DNA from 3 places in the Vibrio astriarenae genome. Region 3 is predicted to be linked to each of the others. Evidence: predicted binding sites of a transcription regulator. Region 3 holds the regulator's gene; each other region holds the start of a gene.
The links. Region 3 encodes MetJ, which represses methionine synthesis genes. Its sites were predicted from a motif close to TTAGACNTNTANANGTCTAA; they were not measured.
Positions count from the first base shown of each region.

Region 1 (6,698 bases), 470 kb from region 3:
CTGCAGAAGAAGCACCGGCTAACTCCGTGCCAGCAGCCGCGGTAATACGGAGGGTGCGAGCGTTAATCGGAATTACTGGGCGTAAAGCGCATGCAGGTGGTTTGTTAAGTCAGATGTGAAAGCCCGGGGCTCAACCTCGGAACAGCATTTGAAACTGGCAGACTAGAGTACTGTAGAGGGGGGTAGAATTTCAGGTGTAGCGGTGAAATGCGTAGAGATCTGAAGGAATACCGGTGGCGAAGGCGGCCCCCTGGACAGATACTGACACTCAGATGCGAAAGCGTGGGGAGCAAACAGGATTAGATACCCTGGTAGTCCACGCCGTAAACGATGTCTACTTGGAGGTTGTGGCCTTGAGCCGTGGCTTTCGGAGCTAACGCGTTAAGTAGACCGCCTGGGGAGTACGGTCGCAAGATTAAAACTCAAATGAATTGACGGGGGCCCGCACAAGCGGTGGAGCATGTGGTTTAATTCGATGCAACGCGAAGAACCTTACCTACTCTTGACATCCAGAGAACTTTCCAGAGATGGATTGGTGCCTTCGGGAACTCTGAGACAGGTGCTGCATGGCTGTCGTCAGCTCGTGTTGTGAAATGTTGGGTTAAGTCCCGCAACGAGCGCAACCCTTATCCTTGTTTGCCAGCACTTCGGGTGGGAACTCCAGGGAGACTGCCGGTGATAAACCGGAGGAAGGTGGGGACGACGTCAAGTCATCATGGCCCTTACGAGTAGGGCTACACACGTGCTACAATGGCGCATACAGAGGGCAGCCAACTTGCGAGAGTGAGCGAATCCCAAAAAGTGCGTCGTAGTCCGGATTGGAGTCTGCAACTCGACTCCATGAAGTCGGAATCGCTAGTAATCGTGGATCAGAATGCCACGGTGAATACGTTCCCGGGCCTTGTACACACCGCCCGTCACACCATGGGAGTGGGCTGCAAAAGAAGTGGGTAGTTTAACCTTCGGGAGGACGCTCACCACTTTGTGGTTCATGACTGGGGTGAAGTCGTAACAAGGTAGCCCTAGGGGAACCTGGGGCTGGATCACCTCCTTATACGATGATTATTGCGATGAGTGTTCACACAGATTGATTAGGTTTGTAAGTTAAGAGTAAGGAAACCTTTTCCAGATGGGGCTATAGCTCAGCTGGGAGAGCGCCTCGCTGGCAGCGAGGAGGTCTGCGGTTCGAACCCGCATAGCTCCACCATCTTTAAGTGTTCTTCCTTAAGAATCTTTAAAAATGGTTACTTCTTTTGAAGTGATTAGCTCTTTAACAATTTGGAAAGCTGACGAATAACAACAATCCCCATCTCTTTGAGATGCGTTGTTATTCAATTAAAAGTTCTCAAATCCTAAAACTACGGTTTTAGGTACCAACACACATTCAAGTGTTCTTGGAAGTATCGAAAGATACTTATATTTGAGTCCGGCAAAATCGAGTCTGCATCATGTATAAAAATTGCAGACAACTTTGGTTGTTTAAACAACAACTCGAAACTCCTTCGGGTTGTATGGTTAAGTGACTAAGCGTACACGGTGGATGCCTTGGCAGTCAGAGGCGATGAAAGGCGTATTAACTTGCGATAAGCCTAGATTAGATAGTAAAAATCTTTGAGTCTAGGATTCCTGAATGGGGAAACCCAGCACCATAAGGTGCTATCACTAACTGAATACATAGGTTAGTGAGGCGAACCGGGGGAACTGAAACATCTAAGTACCCCGAGGAAAAGAAATCAACCGAGATTCCGAAAGTAGCGGCGAGCGAAATTGGATTAGCCCTTAAGCTTTTAGTGAGACAGGTGAAGCCTCTGGAAAGTGGCGCGATACAGGGTGATAGCCCCGTAACCGACATCTCATCATCAGTGAAATCGAGTAGGGCGGGACACGTGATATCCTGTCTGAATATGGGGGGACCATCCTCCAAGGCTAAATACTACTGACTGACCGATAGTGAACCAGTACCGTGAGGGAAAGGCGAAAAGAACCCCTGTGAGGGGAGTGAAATAGAACCTGAAACCGTGTACGTACAAGCAGTAGGAGCACCTTCGTGGTGTGACTGCGTACCTTTTGTATAATGGGTCAGCGACTTATATTCAGTAGCAAGGTTAACCATCTAGGGGAGCCGTAGAGAAATCGAGTCTTAACTGGGCGTCGAGTTGCTGGATATAGACCCGAAACCAGGTGATCTAGCCATGGGCAGGTTGAAGGTTGAGTAACATCAACTGGAGGACCGAACCGACTAATGTTGAAAAATTAGCGGATGACTTGTGGCTAGGGGTGAAAGGCCAATCAAACCTGGAGATAGCTGGTTCTCCCCGAAATCTATTTAGGTAGAGCCTCGGACGAATACCACTGGGGGTAGAGCACTGTTAAGGCTAGGGGGTCATCCCGACTTACCAACCCTTTGCAAACTCCGAATACCAGTGAGTACTATCCGGGAGACACACGGCGGGTGCTAACGTCCGTCGTGGAGAGGGAAACAACCCAGACCGCCAGCTAAGGTCCCAAAGTATAGCTAAGTGGGAAACGATGTGGGAAGGCTTAGACAGCTAGGATGTTGGCTTAGAAGCAGCCATCATTTAAAGAAAGCGTAATAGCTCACTAGTCGAGTCGGCCTGCGCGGAAGATGTAACGGGGCTAAGCTATACACCGAAGCTGCGGCAATGACTTAGGTCATTGGGTAGGGGAGCGTTCTGTAAGCCGTTGAAGGTGGACTGTAAGGTCTGCTGGAGGTATCAGAAGTGCGAATGCTGACATGAGTAACGATAAAGGGGGTGAAAAACCTCCTCGCCGGAAGACCAAGGGTTCCTGTCCAACGTTAATCGGGGCAGGGTAAGTCGACCCCTAAGGCGAGGCCGAAAGGCGTAGTCGATGGGAAACGGGTTAATATTCCCGTACTTCTTACAATTGCGATGGGGGGACGGAGAAGGCTAGGTGGGCCTGGCGACGGTTGTCCAGGTTCAAGTGCGTAGGCTTGAGAGTTAGGTAAATCCGGCTCTCTTTAAGGCTGAGACACGATGTCGAGCTACTACGGTAGTGAAGTCATTGATGCCATGCTTCCAGGAAAAGCCTCTAAGCTTCAGATTGTAAGGAATCGTACCCCAAACCGACACAGGTGGTCGGGTAGAGAATACCAAGGCGCTTGAGAGAACTCGGGTGAAGGAACTAGGCAAAATGGTACCGTAACTTCGGGAGAAGGTACGCTCCTCGCGGTGAAGTCCCTTGCGGATGGAGCTATGGGGAGTCGCAGATACCAGGTGGCTGCAACTGTTTATTAAAAACACAGCACTGTGCAAAATCGTAAGATGACGTATACGGTGTGACGCCTGCCCGGTGCCGGAAGGTTAATTGATGGGGTTAGACTTAGGTCGAAGCTCTTGATCGAAGCCCCGGTAAACGGCGGCCGTAACTATAACGGTCCTAAGGTAGCGAAATTCCTTGTCGGGTAAGTTCCGACCTGCACGAATGGCGTAATGATGGCCACGCTGTCTCCACCCGAGACTCAGTGAAATTGAAATCGCTGTGAAGATGCAGTGTACCCGCGGCTAGACGGAAAGACCCCGTGAACCTTTACTACAGCTTGGCACTGAACATTGAGCCTACATGTGTAGGATAGGTGGGAGGCTTTGAAGCGAGTACGCCAGTATTCGTGGAGCCATCCTTGAAATACCACCCTTGTATGTTTGATGTTCTAACTTAGCCCCATTATCTGGGGTGAGGACAGTGCCTGGTGGGTAGTTTGACTGGGGCGGTCTCCTCCCAAAGAGTAACGGAGGAGCACGAAGGTGGGCTAATCACGGTTGGACATCGTGAGGTTAGTGCAATGGCATAAGCCCGCTTGACTGCGAGAATGACAATTCGAGCAGGTGCGAAAGCAGGTCATAGTGATCCGGTGGTTCTGTATGGAAGGGCCATCGCTCAACGGATAAAAGGTACTCCGGGGATAACAGGCTGATACCGCCCAAGAGTTCATATCGACGGCGGTGTTTGGCACCTCGATGTCGGCTCATCACATCCTGGGGCTGAAGTCGGTCCCAAGGGTATGGCTGTTCGCCATTTAAAGTGGTACGCGAGCTGGGTTTAGAACGTCGTGAGACAGTTCGGTCCCTATCTGCCGTGGGCGTTGGAAGATTGAAGGGGGCTGCTCCTAGTACGAGAGGACCGGAGTGGACGAACCTCTGGTGTTCGGGTTGTGTCGCCAGACGCATTGCCCGGTAGCTAAGTTCGGAATCGATAACCGCTGAAAGCATCTAAGCGGGAAGCGAGCCCTGAGATGAGTCTTCCCTGGCACTTTAAGTGTCCTAAAGGGTTGTTCAAGACTAGAACGTTGATAGGCAGGGTGTGTAAGCGTTGTGAGGCGTTGAGCTAACCTGTACTAATTGCCCGTGAGGCTTAACCATACAACACCCAAGGGGTTTTGATGGACTCAAAGCAAGAATATTGAATGTGTGCACATTAACTTTTAAATAGCTTTCCGAATTAAGAATTTGCTTGGCGACCATAGCATTGTGGACCCACCTGATTTCCATGCCGAACTCAGAAGTGAAACGCAATAGCGCCGATGGTAGTGTGGGGCTTCCCCATGTGAGAGTAGGACATCGCCAGGCTTTGAACATTATCTATTTGAAGCACGATTTAGATAAGACTTTAAATAGACCACTGCGGAGTGGTAGTTCAGTTGGTTAGAATACCGGCCTGTCACGCCGGGGGTCGCGGGTTCGAGTCCCGTCCACTCCGCCACTTATACTAAGCCCTAGTCGAAAGACTAGGGCTTTTTTACGTTTGTGCTTTTTGATTGAAGATAAAAATCGCTTTTATCTTCCACATTCACTTCAAGTTAAGAAGACTTGTCTGGCTCTTCGGTTGTAACCTGCAAGCGACTTTCTAGATTCGTCAGCTCTTGTACTTGATTAATCAGGTCCATACGACGGGCGTCATTGCTATCTGACCAAGTTAGGCCAAGGAATGTAAATAGGTCACCCTCATCGCGTTGATAGACAACATCGGCTGTAAACTCATCACCGTCTGGGATCGCTACAATGACCTTTTCAGGTATTTGAATACGGTTTGATACTAATACGCCAGCTCCTCCCATACTGATATCTTTTATCACAGCACGTCCCAATAGCTTGTTTTTGAACCAACCAGGCTGTTTCAATTGAACAGCAAGTCCATTAGCTTGCGACTTAAATGGCTCTTCAGGCATCCAAAAGTACCAGCGAATATATTTTCTTTTTGCTTCGTTATCTGACTTCATTCTGACTCATATTATTTTCGGCATAGCTCTAGTCATTAAAAACGACCATGTTGGCTAAAAGTAAAATGGCTAGACCTGTTTTCTTTGTTGTTTAGACGTCTAGATATCTGAATTTTGTGTGGTAGGATGTAGGAAATGAACAAGGAATGAGGCTGTAAAGTGGGAACAAATGTAAGACAGCAGATCGAAGCACAACTGAAGCAGAAGATCTTGTTAATCGACGGCGGCATGGGCACTATGATTCAAGATCATAAGCTTGAAGAGAGTGACTATCGTGGCGAGCGCTTTTCTGATTGGCATTGTGATCTTAAAGGGAATAACGACCTGTTGGTTCTTACTCAGCCAGAGCTCATTAAAGGTATCCATAATGAGTACTTAGAAGCAGGGGCAGACATTCTTGAAACGAACACTTTCAATGCTACGACCATCGCTATGGCCGACTATGACATGGAGAGTCTAAGTGAAGAAATCAACTTCGCTGCCGCGACATTGGCGAGAGAAGCAGCAGATGAATGGACTGCGAGAACGCCCGATAAACCAAGATACGTCGCCGGTGTTTTAGGGCCAACTAACCGTACATGTTCAATTTCACCGGACGTTAATGACCCTGGCTATCGCAATGTCACTTTTGATGAGCTCGTTGAAGCTTACTCTGAATCAACTCGCGCTCTGATCCGAGGTGGTAGTGATCTTATCCTTATCGAAACCATCTTCGATACGCTGAACGCGAAAGCGTGTGCTTTTGCTGTAGATAGTGTTTTCGAAGAGCTAGGTCAATCACTACCAGTCATGATCTCGGGGACGATCACGGATGCCTCTGGCCGAACGCTTTCTGGACAAACAACGGAGGCATTTTATAACGCGCTTCGTCACGTCAATCCAATTACTTTTGGTCTCAACTGTGCCCTTGGCCCAGATGAGTTGCGACCATATGTAGAAGAGCTATCACGTATTTCGGATACGTTTGTCTCAACACACCCAAATGCGGGCTTACCAAATGCGTTTGGTGAGTACGATCTGTCGCCAGAAGATATGGCGCTTCATGTCAAAGAGTGGGCTGAGAGCGGCTTCTTAAATATGATAGGTGGTTGTTGTGGTACAACCCCTGAGCATATTCGTCACATGGCACTTGCCGTGGAAGGCGTTGCTCCTCGACCTTTACCGGATATTCCAAAAGCTTGTCGTCTATCTGGTCTTGAGCCTCTAACGATCGAAAAAGAAACTCTGTTTATTAATGTCGGTGAGCGAACCAATGTTACCGGCTCGGCACGATTTAAACGATTGATCAAAGAAGAGCTTTACGATGAAGCACTTGAGGTCGCAAGACAGCAGGTCGAGAATGGTGCCCAAATCATCGACATCAACATGGATGAGGGGATGTTGGATGCTGAGGCTTGTATGGTCAGATTCCTCAACCTTTGTGCATCTGAGCCTGAGATTT
Region 1 is NZ_CP047475.1:2,749,570-2,756,267, reverse strand. Features, by position in the region: rRNA gene GT360_RS12760 (16S ribosomal RNA) at 1-1,054, shown strand, start outside; tRNA gene GT360_RS12755 (tRNA-Ala) at 1,132-1,207, shown strand; rRNA gene GT360_RS12750 (23S ribosomal RNA) at 1,514-4,400, shown strand; rRNA gene rrf (5S ribosomal RNA) at 4,491-4,607, shown strand; tRNA gene GT360_RS12740 (tRNA-Asp) at 4,664-4,740, shown strand; gene GT360_RS12735 (PilZ domain-containing protein) at 4,838-5,257, opposite strand; gene metH (methionine synthase) at 5,417-6,698, shown strand, end outside.
Region 1: metH (methionine synthase) is a predicted target of MetJ. The motif match lies at 5,349-5,368, and genes of this name have one in related genera.

Region 2 (6,698 bases), 680 kb from region 3:
GCTTCAGTTTGGCCCGTCAAGCCAATCAGCACCTTGTACACTTCGTCTACTTCTGTACCGATGACAACTTGAAATTGCCCTGCATTTGTAAAGCAGCCTTTAACTAAAGGTAGTGCTTCGAGTGCCTTAATATCAGCGACATCGGTATCATTCAGCACAAAACGCAAACGTGTTAAACAATGGCTCACACTGGCAATATTGTCTGCGCCACCGACTAACTCAATGAGACGTTGAACATCTTGCTTCGCTATCTTGCTCATATCTTTCTCCACCTTGAATTGGATATGGGTTCCTGATGTATGGGAACATTCCCAAAATGTAATGCCATTATACTGCCAGCCTGATGCCTCAATTGTAATGGGAACAATCCCATAAATTGAAACAGATCACAGACTATTTTTTACTCAAGTGATTCCAATCAGAGAGGCTTTTGGGTTAGATGCGTGACTATATGATGTCCAGACAGTTGATTTATCAACATTTGTGCAGCTTTCTCGCCTGCGCTGTCATAACCTGGATCAACACTGAATACGCTTGGAAAAAGAAAGGATAGCAGTTCATTACCCCCAACACCCGTCACGTGAATATCGTTTCGATCGAGTTCTTGTAGACGCTTAATTACGCCGAGTGCAAGCGTGTCACTTGCACACGCTATCGCTTGTACGGTCGGCGATAGCACCTCGTCGACCAATTGATAGGCACTCTCATGACTCAGTTGTCCTGTAGCGAAATTAATCGGACGTGAGTTGGCTTCACACCATGATTGATAGGCAGACAGACGAGCAAAGCCGGTCGTTTTGTCTTGGGGGTCAACACCAATGAACGCGATATCTTGTGCCCCAATATGTGATAAATGATCCAGTGCGACTTGAATCACGCCTTGATTATCATAGTTGATCGAAGAGATAGCTTGGGTGTCCATTGCAATGACTACCGCTCGATGGCCCCAGTCGAGAAGGATGTCTTCATCACAGCCAGTGAAGCCAAACACAATCACACCATCAACATTGCGACGTTTTAACACTTCTAAGTGCTCTTGGGTTTTCTCAATACTAAACTGACTCTCCATGATCACCACATCATAGCCCGCACCGTAGAGCACGCTTAGCATAGTGCTTACCGCGCGATTCTCGGATACAGAATCCAGCCTCGAGATAATAACGCCAATCACCTTTTGGCTACCACCACGCATCGACTGCGCAGACTTGGACGGCACATATCCATATTCACGAATCACCTGTTCTACTTTTTCACGCGTCGCAGGCTTAACCTTGGGATCATTGGTGATCACACGCGAAACCGTTGATTTGCCAACACCGGCTAATTTTGCGATATCAAGAATAGTGAGCTTTTTATTCATAACGGCTAATCGTAGGGATATGTGGAAGACAGAAACACAAAAGGGAAGACTTGCTTCCCTTTTTATACTCTATCGTTATTGACTATTTTGCAAGATAGCTCGGCACATCGGCAATGCTATCTAGCACAGCATCCGCGATCGCTTCACCTTTTTCAGTGACAGGCTTGCCTGTGCGTACCAAGATTTTCGTACCGACACCCGCAACTTCCGCTGCCATTAGGTCTTCTGCTTTATCACCCACCATGACAGATTTGGCCATATCGATTTTCAAGAAGTCTTTTGCTGAGTTAAACATCCCAGGTTTAGGCTTACGACAGTCACAATCTTGCTTGTACTCACCGATACCGTGTTCTGGATGGTGTGGGCAATAGTAGATGCCATCAAACTCAACGCCGTTGTCTGAAAAGTTCCAGTCCATCCATTGAGTCAAAGAGATAAAACGATCTTCTGTAAACTTACCGCGCGCGATACCTGATTGATTGGTGACTAACACGAGCATATACCCCATTTCTTTGAATTTTCGAGTTGCTTCGAACACACCTTCGACATATTCAAAGTCATGTTCATCATGAACATAACCATGGTCTACATTAATAACGCCATCACGGTCTAAAAATACTGCTGGTTTCGCCAAAATCGGTTTCTCATTTCACTCATGAATTGGGGCAATTATCGCACGCTTTCAGCGTTTGAGCACGGCTAAATTAAAACAAAGCCGGACGTTTAACCGTTTGGACGTCTAGACGTAAAAATATCTGTTGACTTAAAAACCTGAAACCAATAGCATCATCTACTCAATGCGATGTAGATCAAAATAATTCACTACCAACACCGGTTTACAGGTTTTTCGATGATTGAAATTAAGCAAGTCAATAAAGTCTTTCAGCAAGGTTCTAAGCAGATCCATGCCCTGAAAGATATAAATCTTCATATTCCTCAGGGAACAATCTTTGGGGTTATCGGCTCATCAGGTGCTGGTAAAAGTACGCTGATCCGCTGCGTTAATATGCTTGAAGCGCCAACCTCTGGCTCAATCATTGTTGATGGTGTCGACCTAACCACCCTGTCTAAAAAGCAACTCAGTGAAACGCGCCGCAACATCGGCATGATCTTTCAGCACTTTAACCTACTCTCTTCACGTACTGTGTTCGACAATGTGGCACTGCCACTGGAACTTGCGGGTAAAGACAAAGAGCAGATTAAACAGAAAGTCACTGAACTGCTTGCACTGGTAGGGCTTGCCGACAAACATGAGTCTTATCCAGCGAACTTAAGTGGTGGTCAAAAGCAGCGTGTCGCCATCGCTCGTGCCCTCGCCTCTGACCCTAAAGTTCTGCTTTGTGATGAAGCCACCAGCGCACTCGATCCAGCGACAACTCAATCAATTTTAGAGCTGCTCAAAGAGATCAATCGAAAGCTCAATATCACTATGCTATTGATTACCCACGAAATGGATGTGGTAAAGAGTATCTGTCATGAAGTGGCGATCATCGGTGGCGGTGAGCTGGTAGAAAAAGGCACTGTTGGTGATATTTTTGCTCATCCGAAAACAGAACTTGCACACGAATTTATCCGTTCGACGTTGGATCTGTCTATTCCTGAAGACTATGAAAAGCGCCTACAGAAAACACGCGTAGACGGCAGTTACCCACTGGTACGTCTTGAGTTTACTGGCGAAACTGTGGACGCACCGCTGGTAAGCCAAATCGCTCGTAAGTTCAACATTGACGTCAGCATTTTGAGCTCAGACCTTGATTACGCTGGCGGCGTTAAATTCGGCATGATGGTGGCAGAGCTGTTTGGTAGTGAGGCTGATGATAATGCCGCTATCGAGTTTCTTCGTGAACATAAAGTAAAAGTTGAGGTACTTGGCTATGTCCTTTAAGAGTGTAACTGAATGGCTAAGCCTAAACGGCGATCTTTTGCTTCGCGCGACTTGGGAAACGGTCTACATGGTTGCGGTTGCGGGTATTGTTGGCTTCGCAGTGGGCATCCCACTGGGCGTAATTCTACATACCACAAAGAAAGGTGGTCTACTTGAGAATGTGAAGTTCAATGCCATTCTAGGCGCCATCGTTAATATTGGTCGCTCGGTACCATTTTTGGTTCTTATGGTCGCCATCATCCCGGTAACTAAGTTGCTGGTGGGCACATTCATCGGCACCACAGCCGCTATCGTTCCACTGACGATCGGTGCCATTCCCTTTGTTGCTCGCCTGATTGAAGGTGCTCTGTTGGAAGTACCAACAGGCCTAGTGGAAGCAGCACAGTCAATGGGAGCAACACCTACACAGATTATAACCAAGGTACTGCTTCCTGAAGCTCTACCGACCATCGTTAACTCAGTCACCATCACTCTTGTGACTCTGGTCAGCTACTCAGCGATGGCGGGCACAGTTGGCGGAGGCGGTCTTGGTGACGTAGCCATCCGCTATGGTTTCCACCGCTATGATGTTGTCATTATGGCTGTCACGGTCGTTATGTTGATTGTGTTGGTACAAATTATTCAATCTATAGGTGATGCGATTGTTCGTCGCGTTGACCACCGTTAATTAAGATTTTGCAGTAAAAGAATTAAGCTATTTACAAGGAGAAAGTCATGAAATTCAATCTAAAAAGCCTTCTAGCTATCGCAGCAGCTGCGTCTGCACTAGCACTAACAGGTTGTGACGACAAAGAAGCTGACCTAAGCAAAGTAAAAGTGGGTGTAATGGCTGGTGCAGAGGCACAAGTCGCTGAAGTGGCTGCAAAGGTTGCGAAAGAGCAATACGGCCTAGACGTTCAACTAGTAACTTTCACTGACTACGTAACACCAAACGCTGCGCTCGATGACGGCTCTATCGACATCAACGCATTCCAGCATAAGCCATATCTAGATCAACAAGTAGCGGACCGTGGTTACAAGCTAACTATCGCGGGCAACTCTTTTGTATACCCTATCGCAGGTTACTCTAAGCAAGTAGAAACTGTGGCTGAAATTGCTGATGGTTCACGCATCGCGGTACCAAACGATCCTACTAACCTAGGGCGCTCTCTACTGCTTCTTGAGCAACAAGGTCTACTAACGCTACGCGAAGGTGTTGGTCTTCTAGCGACGGTTCGTGACATCACAGAAAATCCAAAAAACCTTACTATCGTTGAGCTAGACGCAGCACAACTGCCTCGTTCTCTAGACGACGTAACGCTGTCTATTATCAACACAACTTACGCAAGCTCAATCGACCTAACCCCAGAGCGCGACGGTGTGTTTGTTGAAGGTAAAGAGTCTCCATACGTTAACCTCATCGTTGCTCGCGAAGACAACGTCGATGCAGAAAACGTACAGAACTTTGTTAAAGCGTACCAAACGGAAGAAGTGTACCAAGCCGCTTCTGAAATCTTCCAAGGTGGTGCAGTTAAAGGTTGGTAATTGCTGATTTTTAATTCACTCCAATAGAAAGGGCTGATGTGAATGCATCAGCCCTTTTTGTAAGGTGCTATTGGGGAGTAGATCCCGATATTCATCAGGATGACAGCAAAGCCCCTTGTTACTTAAGGTGATCCCAGGAAATGTTAGAGACGATTCGGCAGTCATCGCACTTAAAGTAGAAAATATCGTGCAGCGGCTCTTCGAGTAGCCACTCACCACCACATTTGGGACATTTACGAGCTTGCTCTTCAGCAAGCGACTTGCCGCCAACTCGGTACTGGTAGTAATAAGTCGGGACTTTTGTGATGTATTCAATTCGTCCACGTAAGTCCCAACCTCGACGAAACAGCACACTGTCTGTATCGCAAATCTCATGCAATGCAGCATGCTCTGCTCGACAGCCACCCGCCATTTGAATCTCATCGCAGGCTTGCCACTCTGTTTGCCACTTTATCACCGCTTTGTGATCACCATTTAACGTAGGTGGATTACGGTATAAAGGGATCGGTAACAGATCTTCGCCGCTTCTTAACGGTGAACACGTATGGACATAGGTGGTGTAGAGTACTTGCCAACTCGGCGTTTCGTCTTCGGCACTTTGCTCCGAGTTTAAATCTCGCCCCAGCAGACGCATCTTAGGGGCAAGCAAACATGCCTCAGATAAACGCTGCAAGCACACTTTTACAAAATCTGAGTGATTACTTGGGTGGAGACTATCTTCTTCAGGGCACACCACACGCACATAGAACTCACCTTCACCCATTATGATAGGGAACTCACGTCCCAACACTTGCCCATTGTAGCGCAATGCATCCATCAAACCGTTGATCGCTTTATCAACAGCAGAAACGGTGGTGTTATCAAAACACTCAAACTGTAATTCAACAACAAACACGGCTTATACCCTTGGCTCTAACTGATTGAGGAATTCGACAACATTGGCAGCAAGCACGGTGCGCTTGTCTGTACCGATTCGCTCCAAAATCACTTCTCCAGACAGATTGCAAATTGAGATAATCTTCATATCATCATCTGTTGCTGCAATAAATAACGTCGGCTTGAGTTTTAGACGACGCTGCATGACAAGATGACCCAAGATGTTCTCTTGTAAGCGAGTAAAATCCTCATCACTCCACACCTGAATCAATGTCAGTTCATTACCTTCAAATGTTGCCTCGATGTCCGCACTATACTGACTACCAAAAAAGGCTTTGACGTCTTCATCAAGCATCAGCTCAATCGCATTTTCAACGTTAGTAAAGTCAGCTGGTACTTCACGCTCCACCGCTTGCCACAGGACATAATCCCCTGATTTCTCAATCACACAAGGCGAGACCAAGTCCGCCAGCTCTTCATTTTTCGGCTGTGATTGGTGTTTGTGCTGATATGCCTGCGTGTAACGCTCATTCAATGCCTGTAAAGCACCCAATACGGTTTGTGCCATTGCCTACTCCGGATATTTGCTCATCGTGTGAAACCTGCGGCGATCATAAGATGACAGCGCCTCTGGTATCTCGTAAAATCCCGCTATTCTAATTGAAATTGACGTAAAGTATGAGCAAATATTCTGACGCTAAAGAACTTGCGGGTCTAACCCTTGGCCAAAAGACTGAATACGCTAACCAGTATGACGCAAGTCTTCTTCAACCTGTTCCACGCAGCCTTAACCGTGATGACCTAGAGCTGGGTGATTCACTGCCATTTCAAGGGTGTGATGTCTGGACACTTTACGAGCTATCTTGGTTAAACAGCAAAGGGCTTCCTCAAGTAGCGATCGGTAATGTATCTATTCCTGCCACCAGCCCGAACCTTATCGAGTCGAAGTCGTTTAAACTGTACCTCAACAGCTATAATCAAACTCGATTTGCCAATTGGGACGCGGTTCAATCTCAATTAATTAACGATCTCTCTCAGTGTGCGGGCGGTGAA
Region 2 is NZ_CP047475.1:777,082-783,779, reverse strand. Features, by position in the region: gene treB (PTS trehalose transporter subunit IIBC) at 1-260, opposite strand, end outside; gene treR (trehalose operon repressor TreR) at 419-1,360, opposite strand; gene gmhB (D-glycero-beta-D-manno-heptose 1,7-bisphosphate 7-phosphatase) at 1,443-1,994, opposite strand; gene metN (methionine ABC transporter ATP-binding protein MetN) at 2,211-3,245, shown strand; gene GT360_RS03795 (methionine ABC transporter permease) at 3,235-3,912, shown strand; gene metQ (methionine ABC transporter substrate-binding lipoprotein MetQ) at 3,960-4,769, shown strand; gene GT360_RS03785 (Zn-ribbon-containing protein) at 4,888-5,664, opposite strand; gene syd (SecY-interacting protein) at 5,668-6,213, opposite strand; gene queF (NADPH-dependent 7-cyano-7-deazaguanine reductase QueF) at 6,324-6,698, shown strand, end outside.
Region 2: metN (methionine ABC transporter ATP-binding protein MetN) is a predicted target of MetJ. The motif match lies at 2,092-2,111, and genes of this name have one in related genera.

Region 3 (6,698 bases):
TGATGATGGAGTGGGTGCGGTCACGCTCTCCAGAATTGGCTCCGTAGGTGACTGAAACAAACTTAGGCTTAAGCGTTTTTAGACGATGCACGGAATTCCACAGGGTCTCTTCCATTTTTTCGCTGCTTGGTGGAAAAAACTCAAAAGAAACATTGATGTTATCTTCTGATAACTCAGCGATATTTTGGTTTAGCGCATCAATATGGCTTGCGTGTGTGTAACCCATGTCATTCTCCCTGTGGTGATGAGGTTCACCAAAAATTCCAATCCTGAAACTGACGTTTAGACGTCTATATGTCCACAGGATGTAATGAAAGCAGATTAATGTCAATGCTATCGATTATGAAATTTCTTCATGTACAGAATGAGGTAGATTGAAGTTAGAAAAAAGGCTAACTCAATCGTTAGCCTGATTCGTTTTACAGTCGTCCTGCCAGCAGGTTAAGGTCCGACTGCAGTGCCCCAGCGGTGACTTCACGACCAGCCCCAGGGCCACGGATCACCAATGGGTTATCCTTGTACCATTTGCTCTCAATCGCAAAGATGTTGTCGCATGGCAATAGGTTCGCTAGCGCGTGCTCTTTATTCAAGGCCTCGACTCCAACGGTGGCTTTTCCATTTTTCTCTAGTCGTGCAACATAGCGCAGCACCTTGTCCTCTCGCTGTGCTTTCTCTAATCGCTCTGCAAGTGCTTCACTGAGAACGATGCCGTTGTCGAAGAAACCGTCGAGTGTCATCTCACGCAGTGCCTCTGGCACCAGAGACTCAACTTTGACCTTTTCCGGCTCGATGAACAAACCTGATTCTCGAGCCAAAATGACCAGCTTACGCATGACGTCCGAACCATCAAGATCGGCTCTAGGGTCTGGCTCTGTTAGCCCTTGCTGCCATGCAAGATCGACGAGCTCACTAAATGGAATGGAGCCGTCATATTGTTGGAACAACCAAGATAGCGTGCCTGAGAAAATTCCTGACAGCGCGACAATCTCATCCCCACTTTCACGCAAGTCTCGAACGGTATGATTGATCGGCAACCCAGCACCTACAGTGGCGTTATATAGCCAGTGACGGTTAATCTTCGCGAAGGCGTCTTGGACTTGATGGTAATACTCGCTCGATGCAGAGCCCGCGACTTTGTTTGCCGATATCAGGTGCATGCCTTGCTGAGCAATATCCAGATATTGTTCAGCTAACTGTGCGCTGGCGGTGACATCGAGCACGACGAGATCATCATAGTCTTGTAGAGCACCGAGCTGCTCAATCCAACTTTTACCGTCATGCGAAACAGACTCATCATCAAAGCAAGATTCAATGGTCGTAGGATCGATACCTTGCGGGTTAAACCAATAAGTTTGACTATCGATGACCGCCACCAGCTCAAAATTCATGTTGTGACGCTTTTCGAGCTCCTCTTTTTGGGTTGCAAAGAGGCTTAGCCAGCTTGAACCAATGTTGCCTTTACCACACAGTGCGATGGCAACGCGTTTTTGTGCTTGGAACAGTTGTGAGTGCAGCTGGCTCACGAGCGGCTCAACGTCGAGTTTGCGCGTGACAGCGACCAAACTTAGTCCAGATTCTGATTCGGTAATAAACTCAATCGCTGAGCTTTTTAGCTGCTGGTAGAAACCAAAGCAGTGATTTGGGTTCTTGCTAACGCCTGCGCCGACGGCTGCGAGCAGTGAATAGCCCTCTTTGAGCTTGATCTCTGCTTCAATGGCGGCATCTTGCAAGAAGGCGAGTGCGCCATTGGCGATCTCTTGAGTGTAAGCCAGTCTGAGTACGTGTTGGTCTGGTTGGGCATCATAGGCAAGCGGCTCTAGCTGAGCTTGCTTAAGCTTTTTCAGTACCTCTTGCTGCGCTCGTAAGTAGTCATGGCGATGGGAGAAACCAAGTTGGATCAGTAACACGTCATCAAGAGAGGTGATGATCTTTGCTCCGCGACCAGACGCCAAAACTCGTTCGATACGCGTTGAGCCGGTTTCTGGCTCGTAGCTACAGCGCAGATGCAAATCCATGGCGCTTTGCGCGACAGGTTGAAGAGTGCGGCTGTGTAATACCGGTGCCGCCAGGCGAGCAAGTTCGCTTGCTTCATCTAGGCGCAGCAGAGGCAATAAACATGCGTCAGCGACGATGCGAGGGTCTGCGCTATACACACCAGCAACATCACTCCAGATGGTCACACGCGAGACTTCCGCGAGTGCGCCAATGATGGTTGCTGAGTAGTCAGAGCCATTGCGCCCAAGTAAAACAGTTTCACCTTGTTGGTTTTGTGCCATAAAACCAGTAAAGACGATTCGGTATTGGCTGTGTTGTGCAAGCAGCTCTTTAAGAAGCGGATAGGAAGCGCCTCTATCGACTTCTGGTTGTGTGCCGAGCTCTGCACGCAGGAACTGTCTGGAATCCTGTTCAATCGCATTAAGTCCTTTCTCATTGAGCAGATTCGCTAACAGCCTTGCTGACCACATTTCACCGTGACCGAGTACCATAGCACGCGTTTGACCACTCACCGGGTATGCAATCTCTCCCAAAGCACTGAATTCCGTGATGAGATTATCCAGCAGACGAGCCTTGGTTTCTGGTTGGTTGATCAGGCTCTCGACCAATTCAATTTGAAATTGACGCAGCTCTTGCAAGGTTTCATGTGCAAGACGCCCATCACGTTCGAGGTTATCAAGGAACTCGATTAGGCGGTTGGTGGTTTTACCTGCAGCAGAAACAACAATCAGGTCGTTGCTGTTGGAGTAGTCTTTGAGAATGTTCACTACTCGGCGGTAGCACTCAGGGTTCGCTAAGCTGCTGCCCCCAAATTTGTGCAGTTGACGTGGGTGAGTCATCTTAAAATGCCTCCTTGGCTTGAGCGAAAGCTTGCTGAAGGTCTTCGATAAGGTCTTGACTATCTTCTAACCCGACAGAAAGACGCAAAAGGTGCTGAGTCACCCCCGCTTCTGCGAGTGCTTCCTCTCCCATCGCGCGATGGGTCATGGATGCAGGGTGACAGATTAAGCTCTCAACGCCACCAAGTGATTCAGCAAGCGAGAACAGCTCGAGCTTGCCAACAAAGAATTTGAGTTGTTCAAATGATCCAGCAAACTCAAAACTCAGCATAGACCCAAAGCCCGATTGCTGTTTTTTGGCTATCTCATGACCTGGATGGCTTAGCAGGCTAGGGTGGTAAACTTTACTGACTAGAGGCTCTTCAACCAAGAAGTTCAATATCTGTTGTGAGCTCTCTTCATGCACACGCATGCGAGCGCCGAGTGTACGAATGCCGCGCAGCGTCATGTAGCTGTCAAACGGCGTTCCAGTTGCTCCAATACAGTTACCCCACCAAGCAAGCTCTTCGGCATGTTCTTCTGTTTTCGTGATCACCACGCCGCCAATCACATCGGAGTGGCCATTAATGTACTTAGTGGTTGAATGAATCACAAAGTCTGCGCCGAGCTCTAAGGGCTTTTGGTACACAGGTGTCAAAAAGGTATTGTCTACCGCTACTAGTGCACCCACTTCTTTCGCTTTGGTACAAATCGCGTTGATATCTACCACGCGAACCAATGGGTTCGATGGTGTCTCCAATAGAATCAGTTTTGGTTTTTTCGCTAGCGCGGCATTGAGGGCTTGTTCATCTGTTTGGTCAACAAACTGGACCTTAAAATCGCCTTTTCGCGCGCGTGTATTGAACAGGCGATAAGTACCGCCATAACAATCATGCGGAGCAACAATAAGATCATCTGGACCTAAAAATGCGGAAACCCAAAGATTGAGTGCGGAGGTGCCACAGTTGGTAACGACGGCCCCTTTTCCTGATTCTAACTCAAAAAGAGCCTGCTCTAGCAAACCTCGATTTGGGTTACCAGAACGGGTATAGTCATAGTTTGGTACTTCACCAAAGGCTGGAAAGCCATAGTTGGTAGAGAGGTAGATGGGTGGAACAACCGCATGGTATTGAGTGTCTGATTCGATGCCGGTGCGAACGGCAATTGTCGCAGGCTTGCGTGCGCTCATAAGAGTGTCCTTCCCAAAGAGTGATAGTGCTTCACAAAACGTTTATCTTTATCTGCTATAAACGTTGTTTAATCCGTTATCCAACACTTTACTTTTCATAATGTGAGACGTCAACACTTCTAGACGTCTATATGTCTTTGCTCTTAGCCTTAAATCCGGCTAAAATCTCCCCCTTATCCATTTAGATTAAACATGACTGAAAGGTGTCTCATGGCAGACTGGAATGGCGAATACATTAGCCCATATGCTGAACACGGTAAAAAGAGTGAACAAGTAAAGAAAATCACGGTATCAATCCCACTTAAGGTATTGAAAGTACTAACCGATGAGCGTACTCGCCGCCAAATTAACAATCTGCGTCATGCGACCAACAGTGAGCTGCTGTGTGAAGCTTTTCTACATGCTTACACGGGGCAGCCTCTCCCAACAGATGAAGACTTGAGAAAAGACCGTCCTGACGAAATTCCTGCAGAAGCGAAAGCGTTAATGACAGAGATGGGCATCGAGTTTGAAACGTTTGATGAAGAGTAAGATCAAGTCGCTTGGTGAGTAGGGATCGTTCGTTGCGATCGAGCTTTCGTTTAGAGTGAACAACGAATCAAAGCCCAAGGAACATATGGCTCAAAACAGTAAAAAAAGACGTACTACGCTACAGGATATCGCTGATCAAGTGGGTATCACCAAGATGACAGTATCTCGCTATATGCGTGATCCCAATTCTGTAGCAGAAAAAACGCGAGAAAAAATAGCAGCAGTTATCGAAGAGATAGGATACATAGAGAATCGCGCGCCAGCGATGCTCTCCAAGTCATCGAGTCGTGCCATAGGTATACTCTTACCCTCTCTTTCCAACCAAATTTTTGCTTCGTTTGTGCAGGGCATTGAAACCGTCACTAAAGCCAACGGCTATGAAACCTTGATCGCCCACTTTAGCTACGATGAGCTTGAAGAAGAGAGTAAAATAGCCTCTCTGCTCGCTTACCAAGTTGATGGCTTAATTTTAACGGAAAGCCATCACACCAACCGCACACTGCAAATGATCAAAGCGGCAGATGTTCCGGTTGTCGAAACGATGGAGCTACCGGAACAACCGATCGACATGGCGGTTGGGCTTGATCATCGCGAGGCCTCTTACCAGGTTACGAAGCAGATAATGGCGGCAGGCAAGCGCACCATAGCCTACTTTGGCGCACGTCTCGACACGCGAACTCGTTTGCGTATGGAAGGCTATGATAGAGCGGTGACTGAGGCGGGTATAACCCCGTTTCACGTCCTCACTGAAGAGCACTCTAGCTTCTCGATGGCGGATGATCTTTTAGATAGAGCGCTCGCTGATAAGCCAGAGCTGGATGCGGTATTTTGTACCAATGATGATATCGCGATCGGTGTGTTGATGAGTGCGCAAAGACGTGGGATTAAAGTGCCCGAGCAGTTGTCTGTCGTCGGCTACAATGCGTTAGATATTGGCACTATGGTGACGCCGCGTTTGACGAGTGTCGATACACCAAGGTTTGAGATTGGGGTAAAGAGTGCGGAGCTACTGATTGCACGCCTCAAAGGTGAAGAGATCGAGAGTGATAGAGTAGATATGGGCTATCACATCACTAAAGGCGAGAGTATTTAGCTCTTCTAGCTGAATCAATTAAAAAGGAGCCAAAGTGGCTCCTTTTTTGGTATCTGAAACGAGCCTAAACGATAAAGCTCGCGCCGTCTTCTGCGCTTGAAACACTTTGGCGTAAGACGCTAAATAAGTTACGTCCCCAAGTTTGTTGAACCGCTTCCGTGTCGATGGACAGAGGCTCGCGTCCAGTCGTGTCGGCTAGATTGTTCAGCTCGCCAGTCTGACAGTTCAAACTCAGAATATCACCATCGCGAACCAGACCAATCGCGCCGCCACGCAGAGCTTCTGGCGATACGTGAATCGCCGATGGGATTTTGCCTGACGCGCCAGATAGGCGACCATCAGTAACCAGAGCGACACTAAAACCTGCTTTTTGGATATTGCCCAAGATCGGCATCAGCTTGTGCAGTTCTGGCATCCCATTCGCGGCAGGACCATTGTGAGTAACGACAACGATACAGTCTTTGTTGAGTTCACCGCGCTGGTAAGCGGCTTCCACTTCATGTTGGCATTGGAAGACAACAGCCGGTGCTTCGATGATGCGCTGCTCTTCTTTGACCGCAGATACCTTCACGACGGCTTTACCTAGGTTACCATCCAGAACGCGAGTCCCGCCCGTAGCTTGGAAAGACTCTCCTGAGCTTGCAATGACACTTGGGTCATCGCTTTGAGCACATGAGGACCAGCGAAGCTCACCGTTATTTAAGCTTGGTATTGTCATCTGACTTTCAAAATCACCAAACACAGGTTTGACATCTCGGTGCAGAAGCTGCGACTCATCAAGGCGACTCAATAGTGCAGGAACCCCTCCAGCTTGTTGGAAGGCATTCATGTCTGCCGGGCCATTTGGATAAACGCGAGCGAGTAATGGTACGACTTCAGATAGATCGCTAATGTCTTGCCATGTCAGCAACAGACCCGCAGCTCTTGCCACTGCAATCATGTGGATGGTGTGGTTAGTACTACCACCGGAAGCAAGCAGAGCGACGATACCGTTGACTAGGCTTTTCTCTGTGACAACTTCAGATAATGGGCGGAAAGTCGGCGAGCCAGCGCTCATTGAAGCGATCTTTAC
Region 3 is NZ_CP047475.1:97,194-103,891, forward strand. Features, by position in the region: gene metF (methylenetetrahydrofolate reductase) at 1-226, opposite strand, end outside; gene GT360_RS00520 (bifunctional aspartate kinase/homoserine dehydrogenase II) at 420-2,834, opposite strand; gene GT360_RS00525 (O-succinylhomoserine (thiol)-lyase) at 2,836-4,002, opposite strand; gene metJ (met regulon transcriptional regulator MetJ) at 4,213-4,533, shown strand; gene GT360_RS00535 (substrate-binding domain-containing protein) at 4,619-5,626, shown strand; gene edd (phosphogluconate dehydratase) at 5,691-6,698, opposite strand, start outside.